2 regions of the Paenibacillus sp. FSL F4-0100 genome follow, and region 1 is predicted to be linked to the other one. Evidence: riboswitches for the same ligand, from Rfam matches in the RefSeq annotation. Region 1 holds a riboswitch; the other holds the start of a gene.
What was found. A riboswitch is a leader RNA that binds a small molecule or an ion and turns the genes downstream of it on or off. The one in region 1 is predicted to bind cyclic di-GMP.

Region 1 (16,645 bases):
CCCAGCTCCTCCAATGATTTTCCGGACTCCATATGGCGAACGCAAGCAACGATTTGATCGGGCTGAACACGGTGAAGAAGCCCTTTGATAATGAAACGGCCGAGCCGGCCATTGGCTCCTGTAATTACGGTAGACATCGAATGTCATCCTTTCCATATTGGGTTAACTGCTTAACTAAGTGGGCGTAAAAGACCGCTACGCTTCTTTTAATTTTTGGAGAAGGTCTAGGAGCTGCTTTAATTCATGATCATTCAGCACGTTCATTTTATCGGAAATCCGCTGCCTGTTCGCGGGCAGGTTTTGGATCAATAGACGCTGACCTTCACTTGTAATGGTGATGACCAACTTTCGACCGTCCTGGGGATGGTTATCCCGACGAATGAAGCCTTCATTTTCCAAGGGGGTAAGCAGCAGACTGATATTGGGTTTGGTTACACCGATTTTTTGTGCCAGCTTGGAGGGAAGCATGGTCCCTCCTTCTTTCATAAGTTCAACTAAAATCCGTATTCTGGCTCCGTTCAGCCCTTGCGCTTTCCAGTAGCTTTCGGATACGTCGACCAGCATTGCCGTTGTTTCCACCAGTGTGAAGAAAGCAAGGGTAGGCAGCGGCAAATCCAGCACGTATTGTTGCAGGTCATTCAAAGTGATCACGCCTTCCATATAGTTAAGTGCTTAACTATATTCAATGTAATTCTAACTGGGGCAATTGTCAATCGACGAATTTCCCTAATCCGTTCGTTCCAGCTCTTAAAAGAAAAAGGGGAAATCCGCTTTGGAGGGATTTGCGGCCTGCCTCTGCAATTGTTGGAGAAACTGTTCCCCCAACTAGAAGTAGACGCCATCATATCTTACTGCCATTATTCTTTGAACGATCAGACGCTTATCGGTTTGTTGCCGCTGCTTGACGAAGAGGGGATGAGGCTCATGAACGCATCTCCCTTATCCGTTGGTCTTCTCGGTCCCAGAGGAGCTCCTCCTGGCATCCGGCTTTAACGGAAATCAAGGAAGCCTGCAGACGTGCGGCCGAGTATTGCGCTAAAGCTGGGATGGATATTGCGAAACTAGCCGTGCAATAATGAACAGATACCGACGACGCTGGTCAGTACGGCTAATCCCGACAATATAAAACGTATGTGCTTCGATAACCGTTGCCCCAATATTGCCGAAATCCTTATTTAATATCACAGCATTTATAAATCAAGTCCGCGCCCAAACGGGTAAGCATATTTCAGCTGAAGCAGCAGCCTATTTGATTCGGGATGCATCGGCACTCCAGTAACAATAAATGAAGTTGAGTATGCCATAAGATGGCCCTGTCGGAGACAAGAACATACACCCATACAAAGTCGCGTAACCCGCGGCTTTTTTATTTTTAATCGAAGTAGACAAGAATGACTGCCCAGATGGATGAATTGACACAAGAGAGAATAGTGTATATATTATATATATACACTATACACTTAATTAACAGCAGTGAGGTGAACGGCATAAAAATCATATTATCCAACGCATCGAGTGATCCGATTTACATACAGATTATGGACCAGATTAGACAAAGTATTCTGAGCGGAGAATTGAGCGCAGGTGACAGTCTCCCTTCTATAAGGCAGCTTGCTAAGGATTTGCAGGTTAGTGTTATTACGACTAAGCGTGCCTATGAAGAATTGGAGAACGAAAAACTAATCGATTCGGTCGTAGGTAAGGGGTGTTTCGTATCAGGGGCGAATAAAGATTTCATCAGGGAGCAGCGCATGAAGCGATTAGAAGAGAAAATGATGAATATCATTCGAGAAAGCAAGGAATTAAACATGAGCCAACAAGATGTAATCGATCATCTGACTTTACTGTTCGAGGAGGAACAAACGCCATGAATGCAATCGAATTACGAAATTTAACAAAAACATACCCTCTTTTTAAAGTCGATCATGTTTCACTGGATGTGAAACAAGGCTACATTACCGGACTCATTGGTCCGAATGGTGTTGGTAAAAGCACCTTAATCAAGATGATGCTTGGCATGATCCGTCCCGATTCCGGCAGTGTAAAAATACTCGGCCTTGATATGCCTAAACATGAAGTCGAAATTAAAGAGCGCATCGGCATCGTCTCGGATGATTGCTTCTATTATGAGCATCTTACGATTCGTGATACGAAGAGAATGATCGCACCTTTTTACAGCCATTGGAATGAAAAGAAGTTTAACCGCCACCTCGAACAATTCGAATTGTCTCCTAAGAAGAAGGTTGAAGATTTATCTAAGGGAATGAAGATCAAGCTCTCCCTTGCCATTGCCTTATCCCATGAGGCTGAGCTCCTGGTTATGGATGAGCCGACTTCCGGACTCGATCCTGTGTTCAGAAGGGAAATGCTCGATCTACTGGCGGATATGATGCAGGACGAAAAAAATACGATTATCTTCTCGACACATATTACAGCGGATTTGGATCGCATTGCTGACTATATTACTTTCGTCAATGACGGAAAACTCGTATTCAATGAAGCAAAAGATGATGTGCTTGAGAGATACGCGATCGTGAAGGGCGACTTACAACTGATTGATTCGGATATTCGAAAGGAATTTATCGGGATCCGTGAGACGGCGCTTGGTTTTGAGGGCTTAGTAGATAATAGACGCAAGGCCGCGAAGCTGTTCGGCAATAATGCTATTTTAGAAAAACCATCCTTAGAAGACATCATGTATTTCACGGCCAAGGGAGGACGAGTTCATGCTTAATTTGCTTCGTAAAGACTTTATCGCTTTAAAAAGCTCACTTTGGACGATTCTTCTTTATCTCGCTGTATTCAGTTTCGCTTTTATACCCAAAAGTGAAATGTCCATTTATTTTGTAGGAATCTATACGGCTTTCGGCTCCATCATTCTAGCTACGATGATCGATATCAAAAACCATAATCATAAATTTCTGGTCACGCTGCCGATTAGTCGCAAACATATTGTGCAAGCCAAATACATAACAGCCATCATCTATACATTGTTTGGAGTCATTGCTTCTTACGGGATTCACCGACTCATTAAGCTTTCATTCCCACAGCTTGAAAAGCCAGACTATACGCTATTGCCCATATTGGTTTCAGTAGGAATGCTGCTTGTTCTCATTTCTATCTATATGCCTCTTTTTTACGCACTTAGTAAAAAAGGGGCCGGAATTATCAATGCAGTATTCATGGTCTCCCTAATTATCCTGGCACAACCTGCAGCGGTGCTAATGAATATGGTGAGTGAGAAAGGTCTCATTAATGATCAAACATTACTTCTTATCCTAATCGGTATCGTAGTTGTATTCATCGCTTCCTATTTCTTAACGATAAGCCTCTTTACTAGAAAAGACTTATAGAATCTCCGCGGATTCATAATGATTTTTGCCGTTACTGGCGAGCCCAAATGATGTAATCATACACGCTCAAGGGAATTGTTAACTTCAGACGCAGTATGTTATATTTTGGGTAATTCAATATTTTGTTAATATTTCATCGAAGGACAGAATCTATTTCCCTGATATGTAAGACGGAGGTGACTGAATGGATTTGAACGATGACCCAAAAGAATCAGCTCTTGCTCCCGAAGAAGATCAAAGTGAAGAAAAGGAACGACCCTACATGTCGACCAGCAGCGGGCTTCTGGAATCGGCCGTCGACAAATTTGCCAGAGAAGGCGGCTTTGACGATTCACCGTTAAAGGGAAAGCCGATTAAGATCGAAGACGGGGATGTTCTAACCGGGATCATGAAGAACGCGAATTACCAGCCAGCATGGGTGGAGCTGAGAAAAGAAATCGCCGCCGACATCAAGCGGCTCTTGGACCGCCCGGAGTCGACTGCGATTCCGGAGACAGCGTTCGAGGCCATCAATCAAAAGATTATAAAGTACAACCGAATGGTTCCGAATCCACAGCTGCAAAAAGGACTCCTATCCGAAGTTAATTTGCACGCAGCCTACGATAAATGGGAATAGCTACTTACTTCAAAAATGTGCTTTTTCCCCGTCACCGTATAGGGGACCAAGTGAAAAAAACAGCGAAAAAGACCTTGAAGCTATCCGCTTCAGGGTCTCTTTTGAATAGGATCATGTCTCAATGTGGAGGCCAAGGTCGACCCGATCGCGGGAAGCAAAAGCTGTCAATACTCACTTCATCTCACCCCGCCAAGCATCCAGCTGCTTCTGCACTTCATGTCGTACGTCGTCCATGCCGGCTTGCTTCAGCTCCTCATTAAACTTGGGGAGGATTGTATCCACATCGACGGAGCCTGTCATGAGGCTCGGATAATATTTATGCCAGACCATCTCGATGTTATCGGTTTGGGCGGTCAGCTGGGATAGATCGGGTGTAAAGCCGAGCACGTTGGACTTGACGACGCCTGCGTTGTATTTGCGAAATTGATCCCATTTGTCGAGGGGGTCCGGGTTATCGCCGCCCATGGTTTTCAGGATAAACCAATTCCCCTGCGTGTACTGTACTCCTGAATAGCGGCTTGCAGGCGCATCCGGAATCGGGTTGCCATCGCTGTCCTTGTCCGTAGTTAGAACGACTTGCCCTTGTTTATCCAGTGTATAGTGCACGCCTTCAATCCCATAGTTAAATAAGTTTCGTATTTCCGGGTCCGTATTGAGCAAATTCAGGAATTTAATGCATTCCACCGGATGCTTCGTATTGGCGTTCACGGTCATGATGCCGCCCCGGACGGATTCCGTTGTGACGGTGCTTGGGGTTACGGGATTCGCTACAATCTTGTAGCCGCGATCCTTACTCCAAGTCGTCTCCGAGAGCGGACCGCCGCCTGAAGACTTCCAGAACACTTTGGCCCCTCGTTTAAGTCCTCCAGGCTCTCGCAGTGCGGCATCCTCATTAATGAAGCCTTCCTTGTAATAACTCCGCAACGTATCCAGCACCTGCCGCGCTTCCTTGGTTTCGAAGATATTCACCACCTGAGCGCTCGGGTCCAGTGATTTGATCATCAAGGGCAATTTATGGTTCATAATATATTCGTATCCATGGAGAGCGAAGAAATTGTGGGAATCCCGATCCAATTCCATGGGGATGTATGTCGGCTCTTCCCGATGAATCATCCGAAGCAGCGGTTCAAGCGATTCCAGCGCATTGTACTTGGTAATATCGATATTATATTTACTCACGATGGAAGCGGGATACATCCACTGATCAAGCACGGCTAACTCTTTATTGGTCGGCACACCGTAAATGCTGCCATCGTTCATACGTACCCCTTGCCAAAAGGTGGGGTCAATGGCATCGTACATTTCCTTGCCAAGGCCGGCAAGATAGTCATCCAGCTTCAGCCAGGCGCCGCGCATAGCGGTGGTTGCATAATCGGGTGCAAAAGCAATATCAAATGGACTTCCGGCGGATATCAGCGTGTTCAGCCGATCTTCATACTCCTGCCAGCTTACCTTGACATAGGTGATCGTCACACCGATTTTACGAACCATGATTTCATTGATTTTATCATTGACGAGCTGCAGATCCTTGTCAGGCTCTCCGATCGTATAATAGATCAGGTTTACCGTGTCCCCATCATATGTTTCGTTGTTGTATCCAGGCTGCCGGAAGCAGCCGGTTGTATAGGATGTGAGCAGCAATATGAGACTGATGATCATGAAGATGCGTTTGGGGCTTCTTGGGTGCTTAAACATCATCGGTATCCTCCTTTTTCGCCGCGTTTGTTGTTACCCTTTTCCCCGCAGTTCAGAAGGAGATTTTTCGAAAAAGCTGTGAAAGTGCGTATAGAAGTAGTTGAGATTGTTGTAGCCGACGGAAAATGCGATGTAGGAAATCTTCTCATCTGTCGATTGAATTCGTTCTTGTGCAAGAAGCATTCGGTAAGCCATGAGATATTCGGAAAACTTCATCGCGGTTTCTTTAAGAAATAATTGTCCAAGGTAGGTGCTGTTCATCTGAAAACGCTCCGCTACGGACTTCAAGGTTATATTCTGAGCATACTCTGTCCTGATCATCAGCAGAATACGGTTGACCAGCTTGGATAAGCTGTCATAGCTTACACCTAATACCGGGTCCGTGTTCAGGCTTTCGCCATTCCTGTTACCTATCGAACCGCCCAGATCCTCAACGATGATCTTCTCAATCACTTGCTGCAGCTTGGTGCGTTCTATAGGCTTGAGCAGATAGTCTTTGACGCCACAGCGAATGGCTTCCTGGGCATATGTAAATTCACTATAGCCGCTCATAATGATATATTTCGTAGGAATTTGAAATTCGTTCAATCTGCGGATCGCTTCATATCCAAGCTCCTTGCCAATGCAAACATCGAATATGGCGACATCCGGCAGCAGGTCGACCATTTTGGACATGGCCTCCTCCGTGGATTCGCAGGTTTCGATCCGACCAAAACCGTATTGTTTCCAATCCAGGATTCGCTTCATTCCCTCCAAAATCTGAGGTTCGTCATCCACAATCATCAGTTTGTACATGTTCAATCACCTCTTTTGAAATCCGCACGGAAATGTTGACTCCAGATTCCTCATTATTCGCAATCTCGATCGAAAAGCCGTCCCCGTAGAAAAAGTGAAGGCGCGTATATACGTTGCGCAGCCCGATACTATTGGAAGATGGTTCATCATGATTAGACATTGTGCTTCGAACGGTATGTAAACGCTCCGGAGGAATACCGCGTCCGTTGTCCACGAATTCCAGTACATAACAGTCTTCGGCTTCAAAGCCATTAACGACATACAAATTAAACTCATGATTCGCGTTAAAGCCATGGATGAAAAAGTTCTCAGCCAAAGGCTGCATCCAGAATTTCACGGTAGGGATGAGGAGCAGTGCCGGCTCTACATTGACTTGATAATAAAAGCGCTCGGGATACTTAAACTCCATAATCTCCAAGTACTTCTGCAGCAATTCCAGCTCGCTTGCAATCGAAATGATATTTTCCTTTTTGACGATTTCGCGATAGAGCGTCCCCAGCGTTGCAATGGCGTCAGCGGTGTCCCTGTCCTGATTGACAAGAGCAGTGGAGCGGATAACCTCTAACGTGTTGTATAAAAAATGAGGGTTGATTTGGTGTTGAAGCGCTTTCATTTCAGTTTCCTGCTGTTTGATCTTTAACAGATATTCATTCCGGATATGCTTATCCAGCTGCTGAATCATATCGTCCAATTCCCGGGCGATCATGCCGTATTCATTCCGACGGTAACGGGCAGGGCGGTTAGGCGTGAAATTGGCCATTTTCACACGTCCAATCGATTGAATGATGCGGCGCAGGAAAAGGGCATCATCCCGCATATTGTATGCAATGAGTAGAAGCACACTAATCATGGCCGTCAATACGATCAGAAAGATGGTGATCAGCATCCCGGCATGCTGACGGATGAGCATGGATAAATCGATGATGCTCACGAATTTGAAATTAAACTTGGTGGATGGAAAGGAGACAAAAAAGATATGTTTCAAAACACCCCTAGAAATAATACCGTGACTGCGTCCATTCGCCGCTGCTAGTCGGGATAGTTCTTCTAGGTCCCGGTCCGGTCCGCTACCGATCAGATATATTTCACCGGAAGGGCTGACTGCAGCCGCATTACCCAATCGGAAGCTTTGAACGGATTTAAAGATTTGCTCACTGCTGACCAAGAAGCGCAGCTCACCGAATTCCTGGGGACCTGACGTGGGATCCGACAGTTTCTTGCGATATACGAATCCCTTCATCAGGGTGTCGCGAAAAGCTTCATCCGTATTCGGAAGCCCGAAGATAAAGCTTGCAATTCCGTTATCATTAAAACGGACGACATTGCCATACTTGTCGGTATGCGTGCTTATCTGCGTGATTTCACCTTGCGCCCAGCTGTACAGATAGGTCTTAACATCTTCCGGAAAAGAAACCAGCGGCTGTGAGAATTGGCTGTTCTGCAGCCTGCTGGTTAAGTATCCCTCAGCACTGCTGCTTAAAAAGCTGCGAGCATCATCCATCAGACCTGTATTGGAGTAAATACGCTGCATGTAAGCCTCAATGCGGTCAGCATCATATTGCAGCTCATTCTCTACACGCGAGAAGGCATTAGCCGCCTCGATCCGGGAGTTGCCAACCCATTGATTCAGCAGCATGGCACAGGTCAGCGTACCAAGCGTGATTCCGATGGCGACGACGAAGATGACATAGGCAATAAACTTGTGACGATAAATTTTGATTTGCAAAAAAGAGCCCATATGACACCTCGATTGCAGCAGGTCGTTGAAACAAGTTGCTATATCTCAATTTAACACGATTAACGCCTAGCTTCATAGATCGTAAGGAAAAAGCACCCCTTAAGAGAGCCTCATTAAGGGATGCGCTTGAAATGTAATCTTACTTGAAGTAATTGTTGATTTGCTCTTGGGCAGCTTGCATAATCGTGTCCATGCCGGCTGATTTTAATTCAGCCGTAATCTTCGGCACCATTTTCTCCGGATCGGATGCGCCCGTGATCAGCTCATATTTGTATTTATCCCATACCGCTTGGCAATTCGCCACTTCGGTCTGAAGATCGGTGATGTCCAGCGCAAAGCCTAGGATCGTAGAGGAGGTCGCTGCATCGTTCAGCTTTTTAACCTGTTCCCATTGATCTTCGGGAGCGCCTTTGGTCACCGCCAAATTAAAGAATGTGCCTTGTGTGTAGGCAGCCAGCGGCCAAGTATCGGATGTACGCTCAATCACCTTTTCGCCATCGACATTGTTGTAGTCTACGCCTATCTCGCCGAATGCCAGCATATTGCGAAGTTTGGGATCCGTGTTCACTAATTCAAGATATTTCAAAGCTTCCTTCTGATATTTCGAATTTGCCGAAATCGCATTGAGCGAGCCTTGGATTGTACTGGTGGTATAGATAGGACCATAATGCTGAACCATATTATACTTTTCAACGGCGTCATTGATTTGCCAGCTGACCTCGGCTCCCGGGAATGCCTGGGCTGCAAAGAACGGTCTGCCTTTGTCGTTCTCCGTTTTCGTCGGAGCATCCGGGTTGATGATACCATCCTGATACCACTGGTGCAGGAGCTTCAGATTAGCCATGACATCCGGCTGCTCGAGAACAGAGACCACCGTGCGTGCTGCATCGTCCGCTTTCACGCCGATAGGAGGAAAGCCTAGCGTTAAATCGTCATATTCGTTAAAGAAACCGTTCAAGCCTTCGCCTTGCGTCATTGGCAGCGGATAGAAGCTTTTGCCTTCGCCAGCCTTCATGTCATGGAGAGGTTTATCCAGATCCTGCAGCGTTTTGATATTATTCATGTCGATGCCGTACTTTTGCACATACTTATCATCGAATACCCAGTACTGCGTTAGCGCTGAATCTTTGTACGTCGGAACGGAATAATATTTGCCGCCGATTTTTGTGCCTTCCCATACTTTTTCGGGAATCAGTTTGTACAAGTCGGGCGTTTCGCTCTGAACCAGATCCGTAATATCGGCAAATGCGCCCATAGCTACTTGCTTGCTGTATTTACCGCTGTTCGTGAACATGATGTCGAAGGGTTCGCCGGTATTCACGATGGTGTTCATTTTGGTATCCCATTCTCCCCAGCTGGCTACCTTGATGTCAACCTTCACGCCAATCTTCTCGGCCGTATAGGCATTCATGGCATCAACCGCTTTGCTGAAATTGTTCGGCACTTGGCCCCCGATGGTCCACCAGGTCAATGTCGGAATATCCTTGCTTGTTTCGGTGTTGTCCTTCGGTGTGTCTGTTGTCGCTTTAGATCCATCCGTCGCAGCTGGAGACTTCGAGCCGCCGCAGGCTGCTAAAACGGTCAATATGAGTGCCAGTACGCACAGTGTAGAGATGAACTTAAAAGCTCTCTTCATTCCAAATTCCCCCTCATTGAAGTTAAATCGCTTAAGAGTTGTACAGTGTGATCTATCATAAACCAAGGTTTTTTCTTGGCTTATTTCGTCTTTAGCCTTTCACGGCGCCGACCGTCAATCCGGAAATAAAATACTTCTGGAAGAAAGGGTAGGCGAATGCTACAGGCAGAACAATGAGAATGGCGACAGCCATGCGGGCTGATTCCTTCGGCATCGTGGCAACGAGCATGGCGTAGCTGACGCCCATACTTGCTGCATTTTTCGCGAGTGCGTCTACATTACTCATTAAGCTGTTGAGCAGTGCTTGCAGGGAATACAGGTTCTGGTTGTCGATATACAGCATCGATTGGAACCAGTCATTCCAGTAAGCAAAGCAGAGAAACAGTCCGATGGTTGCGATGACCGGCAGCGAGATCGGCAGGATGATAGAGAAGAAGATTCGCAGCTGGCTGGCACCATCGATTTCAGCAGATTCGATCAGCCCATCGGGAATCGTGCTCTTGAAGAAGGTTTTACATATAATCACGTTGAACGATGAAACAGCCAGCGGTAGAATAAGTGCCCAGATGCTATCCTTAAGTCCTAATAAATTGGTATTAATGAAGTAGCTGGACACCAAGCCGCCGTTGAATACCATGGGGATGAATACCACCCAGGTCAGAAAGCCCCTGAGCTTGTAGTTTGGGCGAGACAGCACATAACCCATGGAGGCGGTAAGCAATACGCCGAGCACGGTACCGGCCACGGTAACGAGGGCGGATACCCCGAGCGCTCGCAGAATCATCGTTCCCTGCTTAACGATATAGACGTATGCCTCAGCCGACAGAGCGACCGGGAGCAGGTGATAACCGGTCTCACGGATGGACTCCTCACTGGAGAAGGAAATCGACAGAACAACAACTACGGGTATGACGCAGAGCAGAGCCAAGATGATAAATATCAAGTTGAAGAACAGATTGACGGCTTTGTTTGTGCGGTTAAACTTCTCAAGGCCTGTCTCGTAAGTGGTTTTCGGTGTCATCGTCTTGCCTCCTTACATCATCGCGCTGTCCGGATCGATTCTGCGAACAATCCAGTTAGCAATTAGAATCGTTGCGCATCCCAGAACAGACTGTACGAATGCGGCTGCGGATGCCATCCCTACGGTGGCGGTTTTCAGCTGCTTATACACCATGACATCGATGGTGGTTGCCACGTTGAACAGCGAATTGGAATCTCGCGTGACCTGATAGAACAAGCCGAAATCAGTGTAAAATATCCGCCCGACGGCCAGTATGAACATCATGACGATCACCAGCTTGAGCATGGGCAGTGTAATAAATCTCGTCTGCTGCCAAATCGATGCGCCATCAATAACAGCTGCTTCATAATAGGTGCTGTCAATGCTCGTGATGGTTGCCAGATAAATGACCATACCATAGCCCAGGCCCTTCCAGACATTTAAGAGAATCAAGAACAATGGCCAATATTTCGGCTCCATATACCAGTTAATCGGATCGCTGCCCATATTGACGAGCATTTGATTGACAATCCCTTTATCGAAGCTTAAGAATGCCCAGCCTACCGCAGATACGACTACCCAGGATAGGAAATAGGGGAGGAACATCATTGTCTGATAGACCTTGCTCGCTTTGCGGCTGTGGAGGAGTCCGATCATAATCGCGAATAGAACGGGCAGAACGATTCCTAGCACGATAAACACAATGTTGTAGCCAATGGTGTTGCGAATAATGATCCAAGCGTCATTCGATTTGAATAAAAATTCGAAGTTTTTGAGGCCGACCCATGGACTGTTAAACACATTGCTCAAGAAGCCGCCGCTAATCTTGAAATTTTTGAAGGCGATAATGATCCCGAACATCGGTAAGAAACTAAACAGGAGGTACCAAATCGTGGTCGGCAGCGCCAAGAGGGTAAGTTCTGTATCCTGCTTGTGCCAGCGTATTCGTAAGCGCTTTCGTTTATCTTTTGATTCGGCTTTCGAGCTCATGTTTCCTCACTCCTTACGGTGTAATCTCGCTTGTCGGTGCACTTGTTAGTTTCATTGTATAAGAGGAGGATTCGCTGCTTCCAGATAACAAACTTGATACTATAGTCAACAAACGTTAGATTCGAAAGAATTGATTGTTCTATTGGTCGGCTAATAAACAAGACAAGTGTTGGGATTAGATGGCTCTGTTTGACCTATGACAATATTCCAAATTTTAAATTTTTTATTGATGGAAATTGAGATATTTGATATGATGTACTCACAAAAGCTACTCACGATAACGGCAAACTTGTCGAAAGGCAAGGACGCAAAGCTACAGGGTCTTCTTGACGAAACGTCAATGACAGCCAGCTACCGAATGAAAACGCTTTTTTTGTTTTTTGGACAAACGTGGAACTCTAATATGATAATGGCAAACTTGTCGAAAGACTAGGACGCAAAGCTACAGGGCCTTCTTGACGAAATGTCAAATGGCAGCCTGGCCACCGAAGGGGAGTTACACATGCGCAACGCAGTGTTCGCGATAATTGGACTTTTTGCGTTTCTGATATGGGCTCCGGTTGTACAAGCTGCACCATCTGAAGATTGGCTGGGCTTGGAAGAACTGGACCGTGGGGCAATCGTCATTCAATATGACGTGAAAGCAGGCACCAAGACGAAGCTCATGATCGGAAAAGGTCAGGACCAATATACATATGGGCTTTCGCCGGCCAAGCAGCAGGAAGTTTTTCCACTGCAGATGGGCAACGGAGATTACACGATTTCCGTGCTGGAACAAGTCAGCGGTAGCAAATACAAGATCGTTCAGGAAGCGGCAGTTAAGCTGCAACTGACGAACGGTAGCAAAGTGTTTTTGAACTCTGTACAAAATATCGATTGGAGCGAAGAGGGCAAGGCTGCTCAGCTTGCGAAAAAGCTAACCCGTTCTGCCCACTCCGACGAGGAAAAAGTACAGGCTGTCTACGAATATATCGTCGGGACGGTCCGGTACGACAATGCTCTAGCATCCAGCAAGCTGACGGATTACCTTCCCGATAGCAACCGCACGATCGCTGGACAGAAAGGGATGTGCTATGATTACGCCTCCCTATTCGCTTCCATGCTCCGCAGCCTCGATATTCCGGCAAAGCTTGCCATGGGAACCTCGGAATACGTTGATGTGTATCACGCCTGGAATGAAGTATATTTGAATGGGCAGTGGGTAACCATTGACACAACCGTCGATGCAAGCTGGAAAAGCAAAGGGACCGGATACAAAATGATTAAAGATGCCTCCAGCTATTCAGCATCCAAATACTACTAAATTAATGCGTAATAAACTAAGCTTTGGACGAATAAGTCCAAGGCTTATTTCGGTTGTATAGAAATTGTAGAGTTTTGGCCGATATAATGCAGAAAGCCCGCTGGGTTCTGAAGGAAAATACAGACACCAATGAATCGTGCGCCCATAACAGGTCTTGGAGATGATGGCTCATGAAGTCCATTATTGGCATGCATTTTGGTAGAAGCATGGGACGAAATGAACGCACGGAAAGTTAGATCGGAACCGAATATTACGAGGGTAATGATAAGATTGAGGGAGAGATTATGAAGAAAAAAGTAAGTGGAATTGTTGTGGCGCTGCTGCTTCTGTTTCAAACACTACTCGGCACATTCGCTTGGACAGCGAATGCTGCTGGTAGCGAGCAGCCATCAGCCGTTACTGTGCAGGAATCAGAGATTGGCGTGCAGGAATTAGAAGTTAGGGAGCCAAAGACAGTCACGGATGACGTATATAACACACCAGCACCAGCAGTCGACATGGAAGGAATACTAACCAAAGTCGTATTAACCGATGTGAACGGTACCGTGGTTGATGCGGTGTATAATCCGGACAGCAGCCTGGACATCGGTGCAGCCGTTAATCTCAGCTACGAATGGGAGCTTCCGAACGGACACGGCTACAAGAATGGGGATACATTCACTTTCGAGCTGCCGACGCAGTTTGAGATTTTTACGGACATTGACGCACCGCTCCTTGCCGGTCAAGGCGAAGTTGGCCGATTTACCGTTGATCGGAATGGGAAAATTGTGATGACCTTCAACGATTACGTGGAGAATCATTCCAACATCAGCGGCAAGCTGGAAATTCGTACCGAGTTTAAGAAGGAAGTTCTTAAAGGAAGCACGGAAATCATTATTGCTATTCCGATCAAGGGCGGGGTTCAGACCATCATCGTGAACCTAAAGCCGCAAGGCGGAAAGCTGATCGAGAAGCAAGGGAAAGCGATTGGCAAAGACCAGATCGATTGGACGGTCCAGATCAACAAATCATTGGATAAAATCAAGCACGCGGTTCTCATAGATGAAATGCCTGAAGGCTTGGAACTCATCGCGGATTCCGTAGAGGTTTACAACCTGCAGGTTAACGGTGACGGCTCAGCGGTTCTTGGTGATAAGCTGGACGCTGGGAAGTACGCCCTCCAAACGGGCGGCGGCAACCTGGAGCTTGCATTCCAGGATGAGACTATCAGCAAAGCCTACGAAATTCGCTTCTCGACGAAGCTTATCGGTCAACAGTCCCGGTTTGAGAACACCGCTGTCCTGTCGGGCGAAGGGATGGAAAATGCCCAATCGACGGCTACCGTAACGGTAGATCGCGGCCAATTTCTGGATAAGTCGTATCGCCAGAATAAGGATACCGGAATCATCACTTGGACGGTGAAATACAATTTCAACGAGAAAAAGATTCCGAGCGCTCAAGCCATCATTACGGATGAATTTAGTGAGAACCACACCTGGATTGCCGATTCGTTGAAGGTGTATAACGGAAATTCGACGAATGCCAAAGACTTGGCTTCCGAAGAGGATTACACCGCTGTAGCGAAAGGTAAGAACGGATTCGAGCTTCAATTCAATAAGGATATCGATTCGCCGTATACGATCGTTTACCAGACGAAGCCGGTCGATCGCTTGAGCTCCGAAGGGCAGGGTGTCAAGAACAAAGTCGTATCGGGTGAAGCGTCCAAGGAAGTAACGGCCCCGGGCTATGGAAGCCCTGCGCTGGTGAAGGGAACCTCGAGCATCGATTTCGCCAATAAAACGGCAAAGTGGAAGATTACGGTCAACGGTGATAAAAAACCGGACGGCACCAAATATAGCATGGAGAAGGTAGTCATCACGGATACGTTCCCGCAAGGCGGACTCGAATTCGTTCCGGATTCAGTGATCGTAAAAGCGGACGGGAAAGTCGTTCCAGAGAGCGAGTACGCGGTGAAGTACGATAATGTACGCGAAGGCTTTGTAATCGAATTCTCTAAGATGGACACCACCTATACGATTGAATATGAAACGAAGTTTAACATCAGCTGGCTGAAGGATCGCAAACGGGACTTTTTGAACAGAGCTTCGATGACATGGATCGAGGAAGGCAAGACCAAAGGACCGATTGAGCGGGATGCGAGCTTCTCCGCTGACGATTATACGAAAAATAACGGCGGTAAAGACGGCAGCTACAATCCTGTCAGCAAAGAAATTACGTGGAACATCAAGCTGAATTATAATCTCGATTTGCTTAAAGAAGCGATCGTCACCGATGTTCTGAAGCACGAGCAGAAGCTTGTGCCCAATTCGGTCAAGGTATACGAGATGAAGCTGACCGGGGGACGTAATGGTGTTCAGAAGGGCTCGCTAGTTCCAACTGAACAATATGTAGTGACGGAACCATCAGAAGCTAACGGAAACCAGCTGTCCGTTCGGTTTACCAGCCCGATCTCATCGGCATACTGGATTGAATTCAAAACATCGCTGGAAGGCACATTGATTGTCAATAAAATCGATAATACAGCGGAACTGCTGGATGGCAGCGCTAAAAAAGCGACATGGAACGCCAGCGTAACGATTCCGCACGGCGGCGAATATGTGAAGAAAAACGGCGCCCAAAACGGAAACAAAATCGACTGGGTGATTCGAATCAATGAAGGTCAGTCGCATATTTCCAACGCCAAGATAATCGACTATCCAAGTGCGAACCAAATCTTGATCGAGGATTCCTTCCATTTGTACGTAACCAAGATCAATGCAAATGGAAAAGCGGAAAAGGCTCAGGAGCTGACTAAAGGGAAGGATTACACCTTAACCATCCATAGGCTTGACGGTGACAAAGAGACATTCGAGTTAACATTCACGGGTGACATCTCGACGGCCTATATTTTGGAATATCAGTCGTTCATTATTGCTGAAGATAAAGAGGCTGTACAGAATAAGGTGGCTCTCGAAGGAGATCAGCTGAAGACAGAGACTCGGGAAACGACGGAAGAGGTTATTGTCCGTACTTCCTCGGGTTCAGGTTCGGGAGGCGGCGTAACGGGCAGCCTGGAAGTAACGAAGGTGGATCAGGACGATCAGACGAAACCGCTGGCGGGAGCCAAGTTTGCGCTCTATGATAAGGCAGGCAAACGGACGCCGATCGTAAAAACCACGGATGATGAAGGCAAGATCCTGTTTACGAAGCTGCTGTACGACGAGTATGTTTTGGAGGAGCTGGCCGCTCCAGAAGGATATAAGATCGAGCAAGCGAAGTGGGACGTAACGATTGATTCCAGCATCAAGAATCAAGATAATGTTAAGAAAATGATCGTTACGAACCGCAAGGAAGAGCCGGTAGTACCTGGCGAGCCTACAGATCCAACAGATCCAACAGATCCAACAGATCCGACAGATCCTGAAAACCCAACGGATCCTGGTAATCCGACGGACCCGGGGAATCCGGGGAACCCAACGGATCCTGGAAATCCGACAGACCCAGGTAACCCGGGGAATCCAACGAATCCCGGCAATCCGA
Region 2 (16,645 bases), 1.9 Mb from region 1:
GGAGCTCTCTGCCAGAATCGCCCATACCTATGAGGTCAGGAGCAATGCAACGACCGAAATCTTGAGCATAAGGAAGAATTTCACGCCAGAGATAAGAGGAAGTAGGGTTGCCATGTAGGAAGACAATCGGATCGCCACTTCCTTCGTCTACGTAGGACATCTCTAGACCAAGCACTCGCTGATGCTTTTTTTCATAGGGAAAAGATGGTTTAACCATTCAGAATCTCACCTTTCATTTATTAGATTGTTATATGTAAATGATTGTACTGATGAATGCAAGCACATACTTTCATTTGTATTACAAGAAAAGCTCCCTCGGAGCTACTCTTATAGAAACAAATAATTAAGGGCTAAGTGCCTTAGTAAATACATTTACACTTTCTTCAATAAATTCGTCCAGCGTATCTTCTGAGACCGCTTGTTTGGCATTTAGTCCACTGATGAAAGCCCTGTAATTCATCCACATAAACGATAATGCTTGGATTTCAGGATTTGAGGAGACCACTTTGCCTTCTGATGACATTGTAGTTAGATAATCAGTGAGCAAATTTTTCAAGTGTTTCGGGTTGCGCGAAGCATCTTGTAACAGAGAAGAGCGCAGCACCAACTGAATCTAGTGCTCCATCGACCACGATTCCAGCTGTCCAGGAAAGTCCGGAAACGGAAGCTCCTCCAGCAGCAAGATAGACCCCACATCATGGGCATTGATGGGCGCGGCCAACGTTCATTGTGGCGAGCATGATGCTGCTGATGACGATCAGTGCATGCGGAGGACCGCAGGACCCGGCAGCGAATCAGGTGAATCGATTGTTAGTGGGCGACTATAAGATTGACAGGATCCTGAAGGAAATTACTCATCATGGACAGGACCGTAACGGGCTAGTTTAACAACAGCTGCATACCATCTCCCTACAGGAGATGATTCCGATGGTTGTGAAAATTAGTGCTGTGTTTCGAGTGCTCCACTCTTCGGAAGCGAGATCTCGTTACCAGTTATAACGTACTAATAACTTTGGTTTTTTTGTCCCGTATTACAAGAGACAAAAGTATTGGATCCAATGATATCCGTAGTCGTAGTTAGGACAATGGATATAGGGGTGAAGTTGAAAAATAGAACTATTGCCTTAATTATCCATAACCCAATATCCAAGTAATAATAGAAGAATACGCAGGGATAGGAGACTGATAATACTGAATCTATTAGAGTAATGGCGTAATTTTGTGGAATTCTGCCAGGGACAAAAATGTGTGTATGTCTCTGTTCTTAATCGATTTTTGTTTGTAAAAACGTATCCTGCTTTTTTGAATAATATAGTTTTAATAGGTAGTTAAGTGAAGTTAAGTGAAGTAGAGTGAAGTCGACGAAAAGCAAAAATTAGTAAAGATTAACTATCATGTCCTAGAGTTACATGATGGTTATCTATATCATCAAAACAATTCTAGAAAGACAATATTGAACAAAAGACCTATCGATTTTCATTTGGAAACAAGATACAGTAATTGTAAAACGAATACATAATATGAACACGATTTACAATTTAATGCTAGTTTTGTACGACAATAGCAAACCCACCGAAAGGTGGCGACGCAAAGCTATAGGGGCTAATGCGGGATCTACTGTGATCGCGATGCCAGCCAGTTGCCGAATACGACGGGAGACCTCCGTTTTATTCATTTGAAGAAAGGGGGTTTTTTGACGTTCCAAAAAACAAAGGCGAGCTTCGCTGTAAGAAGAAACTAAGTTTGGGGCTATACGAGGCCATAGTCATATTGGCTCAGGAGGGGGGATACTTCTTCATCGCAGAATGCGAAGAGGATTCTTCTGTTCGTTATCAATCAGACATTAATGAATCGATAATCCGGGAGTTGATGGTCATGGAACAAACGACATGTGAAGTATCAATTGACGAATTTCCGTGGGGGGGATGGACCAACGATGAAGGAAGCCGGGTTAGTTTTTGCCTTGATTCTGCAACGACCCGAAAACTCTATCAACTTGCGTTCAATTTCGGAATAACTGTGGATATGGCACTAATGGCTTGTTATGCGATCCTGCTTGCCAAATATACCGGCGAGGATGACCCTGTAATTGGGTATTCGTTGGAAAGCCAGATGCTTCCTATACGATACTCTCCTACTGTACATAAGCCATTAGATAAGTTTCTGATAGAAGTCAAGCATACCACGATGCAAGCACTCGAAGATCGGAATATGCGTAAGAATCTGAGCGGCAATCCGTTCATCAAAGCGGCGTTTACTTGGCAAAACGCCAATACTACTCCTTTGAAATCTGATCAGTTGGGGACGTTTGAGCTTGCTTTGACGGCTTTTAAGAAGGAATCTCTCATGATACACCTTGATTACGCGACCCGCTTGTATAGAAAGGAAACGATTGAGCAGATGGGCGACCACTTGAGCCGTATTGTGCAGGAAGTAGCCGATTTTCCCGAGAAAGTGATTGCCGATATACGTTTGTTGTCCGAAGAAGAGGAGAGACAGATTCAGGCTTTCAGCGGAATTAAGACGGACTATCCTTCCGGCAAAACGGTCCATTACTTGTTTGAGGAACAGGTCAGCTTAACCCCCGATCGCCCAGCGGTCATGACCGAGGACCATCAGATATCCTATCGGGAATTGAACGAACACGCGAATCAGCTTGCAAAAGCACTACAGGATCACGGCGTAAAGCCGGAGAGCGTCGTTGGCATTGTCGCGGATCGGTCTGTCAGTATGATCGTCGGGCTTACAGCCATATTGAAGGCGGGCGGCGCTTATATGCCCATCGAAGCCGATTCTTCGTGCGAACGACTCGAATATATGCTCGAGGACAGTCGGGCGGGATTTTTGCTGGCCCCTTCCAGTTGGAAGCCTGACTTTGCATTTGAAGGAAAAGTAATTTATTGGGACAACGCGCAGCTTTATCTTGACAGCTGTCCCCATACGATATCTGAAGTAACCTCGCAAAGTCTAGCGTATATCATCTATACTTCTGGATCAACGGGGACAGCGAAAGGTGTCATGGTTGAACATTGCAACATCGTAAGACTGGTCAAGAAGACCAATTATTTCAATTTTTCCGTGGATCATCGAATTTTGCAAACCGGCGCAATTGCATTCGATGCGTCAACCTTTGAAATTTGGGGATCCCTTTTGAACGGATCTACCTTGTTTTTGATGAAGAACAAGGATCTATTAGACATTCACAAATTGAAGGAAACCATCATCGGCTACCGCATCACGGCTTGGTTTCTGACTACGGCTTTGTTCCATAATCTGGCCGAACAGGATCCTGACGTCTTTTGTACGTTGAACACCTTGCTAATCGGCGGAGAAGCGTTATCGCCGAAGCACGTAAACGCCGTAAGTAAGACCTGTCCCGATCTGCGGATGGTCAATATATACGGTCCGACGGAAAACACGACATTCTCCACTTATTTCCCGATCGAACGTGAATTCGAATCCGCCATTCCGATTGGCAGACCAATATGCAATTCCTCCGCTTATATTCTTGATAAACAGTTGAAGCTTCAGCCCATCGGAGTAGTGGGAGAGCTTTGCGTCGGAGGGGACGGTGTCGCGCGGGGGTATTTAAACCAGCTGGAATTGACAGAAGCCAAGTTTGTGGAACATCCGCTCCTCGGGGAAAGGTTATATCGAACGGGGGATATGGCCCTGTGGCTGCCGGATGGCAATATCGAAATTATCGGGCGAATCGACGATCAAGTGAAGATCAGAGGGTATCGCGTGGAACCGAGAGAAATCGAGACTCGACTGCTGGAACACAACGGAATCTTGAAAGTCGCGGTAGCCGTCAAAGCCGACGAGAGTGGCAATCCGATAATATGCGCGTATTTTGTTGCGAAACAGGTTTTGTCCGAAACGGATGTCAAGGCGTATTTAGCCCGAAATTTGCCTGAATATTTCCTGCCCTCTCTTGTGGTACAGATGGAAAGTTTGCCGCTTACCCCTAACGGGAAAGTCGATAAAAAAGCTCTGCCGGACCCTGATCTTCTTCGTCCGATGCTTGTCAACTGAGACGAACCGCTAAACGAAACGCAGCAAATGCTCAAAAGGATCTGACTGGACAAGGATGCCGAGAGAATCGAGAACGCATTTGACTCATAATTAATGTCGGAAGACAAGAACGTAGTCTCATTAAAATCCGCTTTAAAAGCGGATTATTTATTTATGTCAAGTTATTGTCATTAATTGATGACAAGAATCTGACCCCATTCCCGAAAGAGTAGTAGTCCTCAAATGCATCGACAGCGTTGAAGGACGTGCACGGTGATCTGTACCAGAAGTATGGCTAAATTTATTAATGAAATTCCTTGTGGCGCATATGTTTGAATTTATGGGCTAAGGAAATGCAAGAAAGGTGCATGAGGATTTTATGAAAGAAATTTGCGTGTAACGAAACATAGCTACATCTTTTACGTATATCCATTCAGTTTCATACTTTAACAGAGAAGACGATAGAGAAATCTATAGACTATCGTAGAGGTCACGTGTATGTTGGTTTTTAAGCACGCCTGTTATGATGGGGGTGGCAAAAGGTGCAGCACATACAGCGATTGAAGGCAATGGTGGCAATCATAGGGGGTACTTGACGGCTTGGATGAGATATCGGCTGCTTGATGATCAGGAAGCCATGAAGGCATTTCATGGGGATTCTTCCGAGATGATGAATAATACAAATTGGGTGGACGTTATACAAGCAAATATGGATGATACTACATTCGTTCATCCATAACAAAAAGACGGCATGTTTGGTGATATCCCATGTGGTAGACAACGAAAAAAAGACATCTGGTAAGATGTACTTAGACGTTAGTGTCGGAGGACAAAACATTGTCCCATTGAAAGTCGCTATCTTAGCGGCTTTTTTTTTAGGGGTACAAGTTCTTGTCTTGAGCCGAGGACAAGAACTTGGTCCGATTACCGATTTGACACATATCTTATTAAAATTCTACAGCTATTTCATTAAGCTAACGAGCAGAATTGCGAATCTTCCATTATTTGGTGTAGTATATGAAGTGAAAAGGACGGGACGAACGGATATAGAGTGAAGAGTGAGAAAGGAGCGAAAACGTGAGGATGTATTCTAAAAGCAATAGAATATTAATTGGTGTGGTTTTTATAGTTTGTATAGTAGGAGGTGTAATGGTATTCCAAAGCACATATGCTAAAAGTACGACTAATCAAAGCCAAACAAATTCTCCTAACTATCCTAAAAATATAAATGGACAGACATACGGTTCTAGCTCAGATGCTACTTCTCCAGAAACGGAACCTGAATTAATCAGTGCTACAGGTGTGGATGGTACTGCAGGATATGTGCTAAAAAAAGACTTAGACGGTGAACTACCAAAATCACCCGAGGAAGCCATTGCAATACAGAACAGTAGATCACCAGATGGTCGTGATATTCCGCTGTTTGATGTTAATGGTGAAACTGTAATTGGTGTGTTTCATGTTGGAGGATAGTAATAAAAAGGATGTTAAGTGTTACGCCTCCACAATTCATGAACACCGCTCTGTCCGTCAGGGAAGAGTCCAGTTGAAAAATTACGTAAAACTGAGGGGGATATGCCAGGAAATTCGCTATTTTAGCGGCTTTTTTGTTTTATCGGTACAAGTTATTGTCCCGATTGCGTAATGTTTAATATTTCCACCTGCGGAGCACTAAATCAATCCCGATTACCAAATAGTTACTTTATTTCTCGGCGTCATCCGTGAGATTGAATAATACGTCGTTTACGTGAGCCGTGTCGTGATGCTCGTGGTAGACTGCGATTTTATCGCCTCGGCGCTCAAAGAGAAAATGATAATGATTCTGATAGTGTCGTCCACTCTTTAACTTCATTGTCGAGTAGGCTTCCACTGCCACACGGTCCCCTTGCATGGTCCAACCTGTAGGGACGATCTGAAGTGGACCGTCAGTAATGTTGTCCAGTGGGGCTAGCATCAAGCGGAATTCATCCTTGGAGACGATTTCTCGAAAAACAAAGATAGAGTTTCTTACGATGTACAGGGCAAGCTTCTGTACAGTCTAACATTGGTGATCTTGGTCTTGTTAATATGCACTTAAGGGCGTGACACCGATTGCTACAGTGAAAATTGGTGATTTTGCAACAAGTTTTTCGTTCACCCAATCGGTATGAAGAATGGGCAATATGAGGATAAATTCAAACTCCTTCACAGGAGCTTGAGCAAAGAGTAGATAAATTACACCCTTGACATGATTTGGTTATTATTCAATAATTATATACAACCAATTACTGGTAATATATCTTTCGTTTCTGTTTAACCATACATCAACTTCGATTGGCTTCATGACACTCCGCTAACACGACTCCAATTTTGACGAAACTAGATTATGCCTATATATAGATTCCTCCATATTAAGACATGATTACTATCCCCTCCGTGGCTTCACCCATAAGCGTACCTACTTGGTTTTGATCTCTACATCGTTGCGCACTATGAATGTCAGCATTCATCAGCAGTTTACATAGCTGATTCTATTTAGTAGAGCAGAGTTGCTCACGTTTAATTTCCCCTTCCCACGAAGATTTCTAACCCGCTTGTCTTTACGCTTCTCACAATGTGATTAGGTATTGTTTTCATGACTTTGTACGAGTATATAAGCTCTAAGGAGTTTGTATAAATCGGCTTAAAAAGGAGCGGATGCCCGCACGATAACGGTTATGCACAGCTTTGAGAGGATCATTTTCAAGAGAGGAGGCAGCTCAAAAGATCGCGACAAAGATGGTGTCGAAAAACGAAAGGCGCATCATGACCAAACCAAATCATGGGAGGTAATGTGATGATGTTTCAAACCCGTTCGGATTCCCGTTTCATCCTGCGATTCATGCTGATTGGCGGCGGATTGCTGCTCGTATTCGCTTGTATGTTCGCGTTCTCGAAGACCGTGTCAGCCCACGGATATATTAATGATCCGGCCAGCCGCGCGATCCAGTGTAAAAACGGATTGAATACCAACTGCGGCCCGATCATCTATGAGCCTCAGAGCCTGGAGGGGCCGAAAGGTTTTCCTGCTGCCGGCCCCCCTGACGGCAAAATCGCCAGCGCCGGCCTTGCCGGCTTCGCTCAGCTTGACCAGCAATCAGCTACGCGCTGGAACAAGGTGAACATGACGAGCGGCACTAACAACTTCACTTGGATTTTTACCGCTCGTCATGCCACGACAAGCTACCGTTATTTCATCACCAAGCCGGATTGGAATCCAAATGCACCGTTGACTCGCGCCCAGTTTGATCTGACTCCGTTCTGCACGATTAACGGGAATGGCCAGCAGCCGCCGGCCACGTTAACCCATACCTGCAACGTGCCGCAAAGAGAAGGTTACAATGTCATCCTCGGCGTGTGGGATATCGCGGATACCCAAAATGCCTGGTACATCGTCATCGATGCCCAATTCGGTCCTGGCGACAGCATTGCGCCTACGGCGCCGACTAATTTGGCCGTCAGCAACGTTGGCACAACGACGGCCAAGCTGACTTGGGGGGCCTCGACGGACAACAATGCCGTCACGGGTTATGAGGTGTACAACGGTGTCAATGTCATCGCCACCATACCTGCCAATCAGACGAGCGCCAATCTCACCAATCTATTGGCAGGCACGACTTATAACATAGTTGTGAAGGCGTTCGACGCTTCCGGCAATCGATCGCCGAGCAGCAACAGTGTCCAGTTTACGACCACGCAGTTACCGGTTGACGTGACGCCGCCGACCAATCCGACCGGCCTGCATGTGATGGGCACCCCGACGTCGACATCAGTCACGTTGATGTGGAATGCATCCACAGATGATTCCGGCATCGCTGGTTACCGGATTTACAACGGCAGCACGGTGATCGCTACCGTCACTGGAACGGCAACCGAGAAGGTCATTACCGGTTTGTCGCCGAACTCGCAATATACGTTTACGGTCCGCGCTTACGACCCGTCGAACAATGAATCTGGCGACAGCAATGCCGTGACAGTGTCAACGCCTGACGGGCCGAGTGCAACGCCATGGGCGCCAAATACCGCTTATGAGGTCAATGCGCTCGTATCCTATGACGGCAAGGTGTACAAATGCATCCAGCCCCATACCTCTTTGCCGGGTTGGGAGCCGAGTAACGTGCCCGCGCTCTGGCAGCTACAACCGTAAACGCATGCTTTAGAAGAGCAGGAAGCCCGCCGCTTGCAAAGAGCGGTGGGCTTATTTTTCATGGTTGATTCAATCGAATAGATTCCATCAATACTCTACCATACTGATACTACCAGTGCGAAATATAAGACTAGAAGGGGGGGAGAATAGGATGAAGGAATTGTTGCCGGGCCGTACGCCTCATCCCGAAATGCATTCGGGTCAACGAGAAGGGGGGCGGCAAAGTGCAAACCGCTCCCTGCGATGAGCAATGAGCATCGACTTAAAATAATCAATTAAATCAACTAAAACTCCATGCTTTGGCATGGAGTTTTAGCTTTCCTTATACAGGGATATCGCATCTGATTAACCTAGCTGCTGCGAACCATTGAACCATACGGATTTGATCGACAAGGTATCCGAGATATTAGTGGTCGGATCACCGTTTACAAGAATAAGATCAGCGCGCGCACCTTCGGTAATACGGCCGCGATCGTGAAGACCAAAGCAACGGGCCGGTTTGATAGTAGCCGACTGAAGAGCTTCGATCGGAGTGAACCCGGCCTTCACCAGCAGCTGCATTTCGTGGTGGACACTGGCCCCATGAGCAAGACCGCCAAGGTTCGGAACGGGAACCGGCGCGACATCCGTCCCTACCAGAATATCAACTCCGGCACGGTGAAGATCCATCACATTCTGAAAGCTGTTTTCCATATTACCTTGCGGAAACGTATTGAAGCTTGAGTTCAAAATATCGATCCAGTCCGGACTTAATTTGGAATGAACACGTGGATCATTCGCCAATTCCGATGCCGGATTTCCAATAATCGATGAATTCAACACCAAGCACGGTATAACAAAAGCGCCTGAACGCGCTATGGACTTCACTAAGTCGGATGTGTACTCGGGTCTGTCGATAAACAAATGGCCTAAACCGTCGACTCCAAAATCGATAGCTTCTTGCGATGAAAGAGCCGTCAAGACGTGGGCAATGACCAGCTTATCCAACTTGTGGGCTTCTTTCACGGCTGCTTTTAAAATCTCGTCGCTTAGTACAGGCAGGCCAGGTGCCCCCATGACCGTTCCTTCTTCAATCATGACCTTAATATAGTCGGCTCCATTCTCCACCTGGGTATGCACATGCTTAATCGCTTCTTCCACCGTCGTCACTTGCGGGATTTCTTCGTGATCGTGAGCGTATGCGGCCAACATCGCTTCCCGGTCTTCCTCGGATAACTTCTCTAGCTCCTTCAATACAAATTCCGGTATTTCATCTCCATCGGGCAGTAACTCATCTGGGTGTCCACCCGGAGCGCTGATCGCTGTGCCGGCAGAACGGACGTCAGCGACGTCGTTTACATTTTTCAACTGAATCTCGCGCCCTCTTTTAGTAAAATCGCCGTTCATTTCGAGTTCTGTTGTAACCCCGAATTTTAAGGCATCTCGTAATCCGCCGATTGAGGTGTGGACATGTGCATCAATCAGACCAGGCATTAGAGTCCCATTTTCTCCATCGATAATCGTTGCATCGGCCGGAAGGTCTCCGCCCACTGAAATAATGGATTCCCCTTTAATGACAACATGTCTGGGTGCAATAATTTGATCTCCATCAAAGATACGTACATTTGTAATCGCCGTAACTTGTTCTAACGCAGCATTTTGAGTTATCTTCTCCATTTGAATTCCTCCCATGTGTTTGTCGTTCAACAATTCGGAGTATAACTGTTAGTTATCTAACTGTCAATAAACTAATATTTGTTTGACAAGCCTATAGGATCACTGTATAGTTTAGTTGCTTACAATTAGTTTTCTAACAATCACAAGGGGGGACGATCATGCAATCCCGAAAGGATACACCTTATCTGGATTTGTTTCAGATTATCGGTCTTAAGTTAAAGAAAAGAGCGGACGAGAGTATAAAAGAACTGGGGTTAAACGCTCAACAAGGAAAAGTAATCGACTATATTTACGAGAACCAACATAATCATATTATTCAAAAGGACCTTGCAGATCGGTTTCATCTACGTGGGGCCAGCATTACAAGCATGCTTCAAGGTCTAGAGCAAAAAGGGTTCATCGAGCGCAAAATCCCGGCCAATAATGAACGGCAAAAAAATATATATGTATTGCCAAAAGCGATTGAACTGATTGAAGACTTTCAAGACTCATTCCAAAAGGTGGAGGAAGAAATCGTTCAAGTCCTTACCGACGAGGAGAAGCAAGTCTTAAAGAAATTGTTGATTAAAATCAATGAGCGCATATAAAGAAGATGATTCCAATGAAATTATGGAGACATTTTCAAAATATGCTTGTCCCAATTGGTGATATAAATAGAACAGCAAGCAAGTAGTGAACAGTCCATATGGTGCTCCAATAATAATATTCCTTAGATAACATAGGCTGAACGAGATCGGGAGATGTACAAATACGCGCTTACGACGAGGAAAAACATATAGAAGCCAAGGGGTGTCGAGGGACAAGAATATTATCCCATTGGAAGTCGCTAGTTTAGCGGCTTTTTTGCTATATCGGTACAAGTTCTTATCCCGAGTCGAGGACAAGGACTTGTACGATTGCCGAAAAGGACAAGAACATGGTCCAATTACCGATTCGATTAAATTTTAAAAACCAGTGTCTAATGATACAAAAGTGTCTACATATATAAATATTCAAAAGCCTGATGTATCAGGCTTTTTATTAAGGTAGTAGTACGTAAGTTTGCAGAAGGTACATATCATTTGAAGGGAAAAAACCTGAGGTTTTGGTTGAGATTATTAAGAAAGCTACAGGAAAATCTGTCGCTGAAATCATTAGTGAACGAGTGTTTAAACTTTTAGGATTTACTCAAAGGGAGTGGAGAATAGAAGGAAAAGAAAACGCTGGTGCAGCGAGGGACGGGCCAGGTATTTCTTCTATGGAACCATCTATTGAATAATCACCCATAATGACGATGCATGCATCATATCTGCAGTTTTCGAGAAGCGACGTATCCGGGTTTTCTTGGGGTATTCTGAACAGGGTTACAGATTTTTTCCTCGGCCCATTTTCCTAAACAACAAGAAACCACACCGCATTGTTGCGTCCAACAATTGGGGTGCAGTTCATTTGCAGTCTCCTTTTTTGTTAAGAATGAATAAGATCCGAGAGATCAACCTAGTGAGTAGAGTCCTTTAACAAATATTCCATGTTTAGCATACCCTTAATCCGCTGACTGCTCCGCCGAATGCCGTGATGCCATGCTGGACAATACAAACGCGGCAATGATGGCGATGACTACGCCGAGTGCCGCGAACCAGGTAATGGATGCCAAAGAAACACGGTTAACGATCAGCCCGCCGATTCCTGCGCCGACAGCCATGGCAAGCTGCATCATGGAACTGTTCAAGCTCAGCATGACGCCCGAGGATTCAGGAACAAGCGAAACCAGGTTAAATTGCTGCGCCGGAGCGGATGACCAGGCAGCAAAAGACCAGAGGATCAAAATGGCGAATACGGCAATGACCGACTGTCCGACTAAGGATAGCAAAATCAACGAAATGACGTGAAGCACCATCCCTGAAACGAGCGTGTATTTGATGCCCCGTTTATCCGCGCTGTAGCCGCCGACTTTCGAGCCAATCAAACTGGCAATGCCGAACACGAACAGAGCTGCGCTAATCAATGATTCATTTAAATGAGTCACCTCTAGCAGAAAAGGGGAGATGTAAGTATAGGCAAGGGAATATCCGCCCAACCAGAAAAAAGTAATCGCTAAAGCAACCAAAACCTGAGGTTTTTTTAACAAAGCAAATTGTTTGATCAAAGGGACAGGCTTGTCGCCCTGCATACGTGGAAAAACCGCAGCAATGACAAGCATGGCGATGACCCCGACAATTGCGATGGCCAGAAATACCGCTTTCCAGCCAAAAGCCGAGGCTACCATTCTGCCGAGTGGGACGCCGATGATGAGCGATGCGGTAATGCCCATGGTGACGTTGGCGATGGCGCTGGCTTGCTTGCCTGGCGGAGCGATTTTGGCGGCGATACTGAGCGCGTTAACGGTGACTACCCCGGCGCCTAACGCCGTAATGATTCTAGCGGCAATGAAGAGACCGAAACCGGACAATATAAATGTCAGCAGATTTGCGATAATAAAGAGGCCCAGCGAATAAAGGAGGAGCTTACGCCGGTCCATTTTGGCCGTCAGCGCCATTAAAATAGGCGTGCCGACCGCATAGGCCAGGGAATAAACCGTAATGAGCTGGCCTGCTGCCGCAACGCTTGTTCCCATCGTCTCTGCGATCCGGTCCAATATACCGGAAATGATGTAATTGGATGTTCCAACTAAAAAGCTGACCAAGGCTAGAACATAAACTTTCCATGTGCTCTTCATAATTCACTCTCCTGATGTGTTTTTAAAAATATCGAAATAAAAAAATAAATCGCAATTTATGCATATATCAGCATATACTCATATATTGGTTAATTGTAATCATCAAATCAATGAAGCTCCTAGCTTGTTGACTGGCTCCTCTGCTGCTTCTTGCCAATTCATAGCATTGTCATCGGCTCTATCTGCAGGCCCATCAAACATAATCTGCGGCTTCGCCAAATCGAATCTAGCACCATCCAGCTAATATAGCTGTACGACGCCTTGTTAGAATCTGATGCGTAGAACCTGTAAAAGACCTTAACTCGCCGTTGTTTATACTACATTGAACGGTTTTGCCGTCTCTGCAGGCATGTGACCCGCATGGACCGCCATTTAGTAAATTTTCTCGGCCAATTTATAACGCTCCAAATCTCCGAGTACCGCAATGATAGCCGAAGATTCGACCACTTGCTGTTGATTGAATGCGATCGGAAGCAGCTTCTGTTTCAGCTTAGGTGAGTCGATAACGAGAAACCGCCACGGCTGCAGGTTAGCGGCTGAAGGGGCCAGCGTGGCTTGCCGCAATATTTCGGTCAATTCCTCCCGCGAAATCTTGATCTCGGGATCATAGCTACGAACCGACCGGCGTTCTCAAATGAACATCGAAAAAAGTTGGTACTCCATCGTTTGCAAAGGTTATGAAACCGACATCGTTCTCTCCTCCTTTTGGAAAAGCGGCATTCAGCATTTTGTTTCAATACAACATGAGTTGTTTGAACAACACTTGTTGTGTTTTCATGTTATAATAACAACCGAATGGTGCGCAATCATCAATAACCATAAACCGTTGTATAGACAACACGATTTCTATAATGTCGTTTTTATTAGGGGAGATTTTAACCATGACAATTAAAAAGAATGAAGCTGATCCTCGTGTGATACGTACACGGCGACTCCTTCAAGACGCTTTTGCTTCATTAATTCAAGAAAAAGACTTTGAATCGATAACCGTTAGGGATATTGCAGAGCGGGCTACTGTTAACAGAGCGACTTTTTATGCGCACTTTGTAGATAAATTCGAAATTTTAGAGGCCAGACTTATGGAATCATTTATGACAATCATAAATCGTAGAATAAGCGGTCACGAAGTATTAAATGAAGAAACCATTCAGAGTATTTTTCTAGGTGTATGCGATTTTCACAAGGATCTAAGCACTATGTGCAAAAGAAGGTATACCTCGCTTGGAGCTGTATTCGAAATTCAAATAAAGGAAAAAATTCAAACGATACTTCTTTCCTTTATAGACAAAGACAAGATGCTAACGAGTCCAAACGCGCAATTCTTAATAAATACAGCATCTATCATGTTAAGTTGGGGGATGTATGGGGCGGCTTACGTTTGGAACAATGAGGGGCGTCTAATAAGTGCGGAATCATTCGTTAAACAGTCTATGCCCATAGTGATGAACGGAGCCAATGAACTGCTGGGATAGGTCATGTCGCTATTGCTCTATCCTGCGGAAGAAACAAGATGAAATGCGAACAATTTACGAACCCGATTCAAACCATATTTGCTAGCTGTCGAGGGACAAGAACATAGACCCATTGAAAGTCGCTATTTTAGCGGCTTTTTTGTTTTATCGATACAAGTTCTTATCCCGAGTCGAGGACAAGAACATGAGCCTACCGATTACCGATTACCGATTAGATAAGTATATCTAACTATGTTTCCATGCAGTTTCATTAAGCTAACAGGCAGGAATGTGACGTTAATGATCGCCCTTTATTCTTTTGCCGCGGAAAAAGGAGCGAACAGCATGGATAGATGGACCTGAAGACCGCAATAAAGCTGCAACTAGGGGGGGCTTGCGGTGTCCGGGCTGCGCTTATTCTAAAATGTTGTATAGAAGCCGCCGATCGCGCTAAAATGGCTATAAATGAAACGCTTCAAAAAACCGGAGGCTTCACCGTGACGATTAAAAGGATTGACTTGTCCAGGAATGCGATAGATTTATACGAGCAGAAGCATACGGGCGGACATCTTGTGTCCGAGCACTATCACCAGACGCACCAGCTGCTGTTTGTGCTGGAAGGCGAAGGAGCTATCCGGCTGGGGGGGGAAGTACGGAAGCTGGCGGTCGACGATACGGCGCTGATCGTGCCGTATTCCGTCCACTCGGTCATGTCTGACTCCAGGCTGACCTTGCTAGTGTTGGCGTTTGATGAGGTGGTGCTCGATCCGGATATGAGGGCGCAACTGCTCCACGCCTATTTCCCGGCTTCCTGTCTGATGAAGCCGGGATTGTTTGCCGCGAGCGAGATGCGGCAGCTGCTGAGGAAAATGCTGTTCGAGCAGTCCAGGGAGCAGTCGCCGCTCGTTCGGCTTTCGCTCAAAGTACAGCTGTCTCAGCTGCTGCTCTTGCTGGTTCGCTCGGCCGGAACGGAGGCCGCTGGAGCGGGCTCCAGCTCTAATAGGCTGCGCGCCGAGAAAATCCGAAGCTATATCGATTCGAAGTATTTTGATCCGCTGACCGCGGGGGACATCGCCTCCAAGCTGGGCATCAGCACGCGGCACGTGAACAACATCTTCAAGGAACGGTACGACTTGACGCCAATGCAATACTTGACCGAGGTGCGCATCCGCGTCGCCCAGAAGCTGCTGGCGGAAACGGGCAAAGACATTATTTCGATCTGCTTCGAGGTCGGCTACGATTCCGTGTCTACGTTTTACCGGTCGTTCAAAGCGGTCGCCAAGCTGTCGCCAAAAACGTACCGGGAACTGAACACGCCCGAGCAAGCTGAGTAGCAGGGATCCTTCCGTCAAACGGACAGCGAGCGCACAAATGTGGGATCAAACGAACAAGATAACGATCAAAGGACGACCAGCCGATTGATTGAAACATATTTTCCCCTTCATCCCCCATCGGATAAGCGCCGGCAGGGGGTTTTGTTTTTTGCTCGAATAATTCGCTTCCAAAATTGAGAATCGTGTTCCCGTAATCGTAAGAAAAGCGGTTTCGCATCGACTACAATACGGTTATACGAAGCGAAGGGAGCGATGAATGTGGCAGTTCGCAACATCGGCATTATTATGAACGGCGTTACCGGACGGATGGGAACCAACCAGCATTTGATCCGTTCGATTCTTGCGATTCGCAAGCAAGGGGGCGTCGCGCTATCGAGCGGAGACGTCATCATGCCCGACCCGATTCTGGTCGGCCGGCAGGAGAGCAAGCTGCAGGCGCTGGCCGCCGCCCACGGCGTCGAACGTTGGAGTACCGATCTTGAAGCATGTCTCGCCGATCCGTACTATGAAATCTATTTCGACAGCCAGACGACGGTGCGCCGCGCCGAAAGCATCAAGCAGGCGATCGCCGCGGGAAAGCATATTTATTGCGAGAAGCCGACGGCCGTCGATTTTGAAGGGGCGCTTGAACTGGCCCGCATCGCCGCTGAGGCCGGGGTGAAAAACGGCGTCGTGCAAGACAAGCTGTTTTTACCAGGATTGCTCAAGCTGAAGCGCTTGATCGACTCGGGCTTCTTCGGACGCATCTTGTCCGTGCGGATGGAGTTCGGCTATTGGGTGTTTGAGGGCGACTTGCAGCCGGGTCAGCGCCCTTCGTGGAACTACCGCAAGGAAGACGGCGGAGGCATTATCGTCGATATGTTTGCACATTGGCGCTATGTGCTCGAGAATTTGTTTGGGGAAGTGAAGGCTGTTTCCTGTCTTGCCGCTACGCATATTCCGAAACGTCTGGACGAGCGGGGCGTTCCATACGACTGCACGGCGGACGATGCGGCGTACGCCATGTTTGAGCTGGAAGGCGGCATTATCGTGCAGGCTAACTCGTCCTGGGCGGTGCGCGTAGATCGAGACGATCTGCTCACGGTTACGGTCGACGGCACCGAAGGCAGCGCCGTGGCGGGCTTGCGCGACTGCAAGACGCAGCATCGGGTCAACACGCCGAAGCCTGTATGGAATCCGGACATTCCGAATCCGTTCCAGTTCCACGACCAATGGGTGCAGGTCCCGGACAACACGTCGTTCGACAACGCGTTCAAGGTGCAATGGGAAATGTTCTTGAAGCATGTCGTCATCGACACGCCGTTCCCATGGGATCTGCTCGAAGGTGCGA

Region 2: another riboswitch for cyclic di-GMP. It lies ahead of MHH48_RS18280 (amino acid adenylation domain-containing protein); the one in region 1 lies ahead of MHH48_RS26715 (transglutaminase-like domain-containing protein).

The regions. Positions count from the first base shown of each region.
Region 1 covers NZ_CP150303.1:5,909,454-5,926,098, reverse strand. Annotated here, with positions in the region: gene MHH48_RS26780 (NmrA family NAD(P)-binding protein) at 1-137, opposite strand, end outside; gene MHH48_RS26775 (MarR family transcriptional regulator) at 196-660, opposite strand; partial or broken gene MHH48_RS26770 (aldo/keto reductase) at 742-1,131, shown strand; gene MHH48_RS26765 (GntR family transcriptional regulator) at 1,488-1,871, shown strand; gene MHH48_RS26760 (ABC transporter ATP-binding protein) at 1,868-2,734, shown strand; gene MHH48_RS26755 (ABC-2 transporter permease) at 2,727-3,353, shown strand; gene MHH48_RS26750 (DnaJ family domain-containing protein) at 3,538-3,969, shown strand; gene MHH48_RS26745 (ABC transporter substrate-binding protein) at 4,141-5,667, opposite strand; gene MHH48_RS26740 (response regulator) at 5,698-6,459, opposite strand; gene MHH48_RS26735 (histidine kinase) at 6,434-8,197, opposite strand; gene MHH48_RS26730 (ABC transporter substrate-binding protein) at 8,337-9,833, opposite strand; gene MHH48_RS26725 (carbohydrate ABC transporter permease) at 9,925-10,854, opposite strand; gene MHH48_RS26720 (ABC transporter permease subunit) at 10,867-11,823, opposite strand; cyclic di-GMP riboswitch class I at 12,096-12,182, shown strand; cyclic di-GMP riboswitch class I at 12,225-12,313, shown strand; gene MHH48_RS26715 (transglutaminase-like domain-containing protein) at 12,326-13,126, shown strand; gene MHH48_RS26710 (collagen binding domain-containing protein) at 13,411-16,645, shown strand, end outside.
Region 2 covers NZ_CP150303.1:4,042,372-4,059,016, reverse strand. Annotated here, with positions in the region: gene MHH48_RS18295 (alpha/beta fold hydrolase) at 1-217, opposite strand, end outside; gene MHH48_RS18290 (hypothetical protein) at 344-607, opposite strand; gene MHH48_RS18285 (hypothetical protein) at 730-888, shown strand; cyclic di-GMP riboswitch class I at 1,553-1,647, shown strand; gene MHH48_RS18280 (amino acid adenylation domain-containing protein) at 1,876-4,035, shown strand; gene MHH48_RS18275 (hypothetical protein) at 5,098-5,487, shown strand; gene MHH48_RS18270 (hypothetical protein) at 5,717-5,968, opposite strand; gene MHH48_RS18265 (lytic polysaccharide monooxygenase) at 6,830-8,179, shown strand; gene MHH48_RS18260 (amidohydrolase family protein) at 8,525-9,835, opposite strand; gene MHH48_RS18255 (MarR family transcriptional regulator) at 9,994-10,422, shown strand; gene MHH48_RS18250 (hypothetical protein) at 10,920-11,093, shown strand; gene MHH48_RS18245 (MFS transporter) at 11,358-12,530, opposite strand; partial or broken gene MHH48_RS18240 (nitroreductase family protein) at 12,906-13,193, opposite strand; gene MHH48_RS18235 (TetR/AcrR family transcriptional regulator) at 13,412-14,002, shown strand; gene MHH48_RS18230 (helix-turn-helix domain-containing protein) at 14,479-15,315, shown strand; gene MHH48_RS18225 (Gfo/Idh/MocA family oxidoreductase) at 15,574-16,645, shown strand, end outside.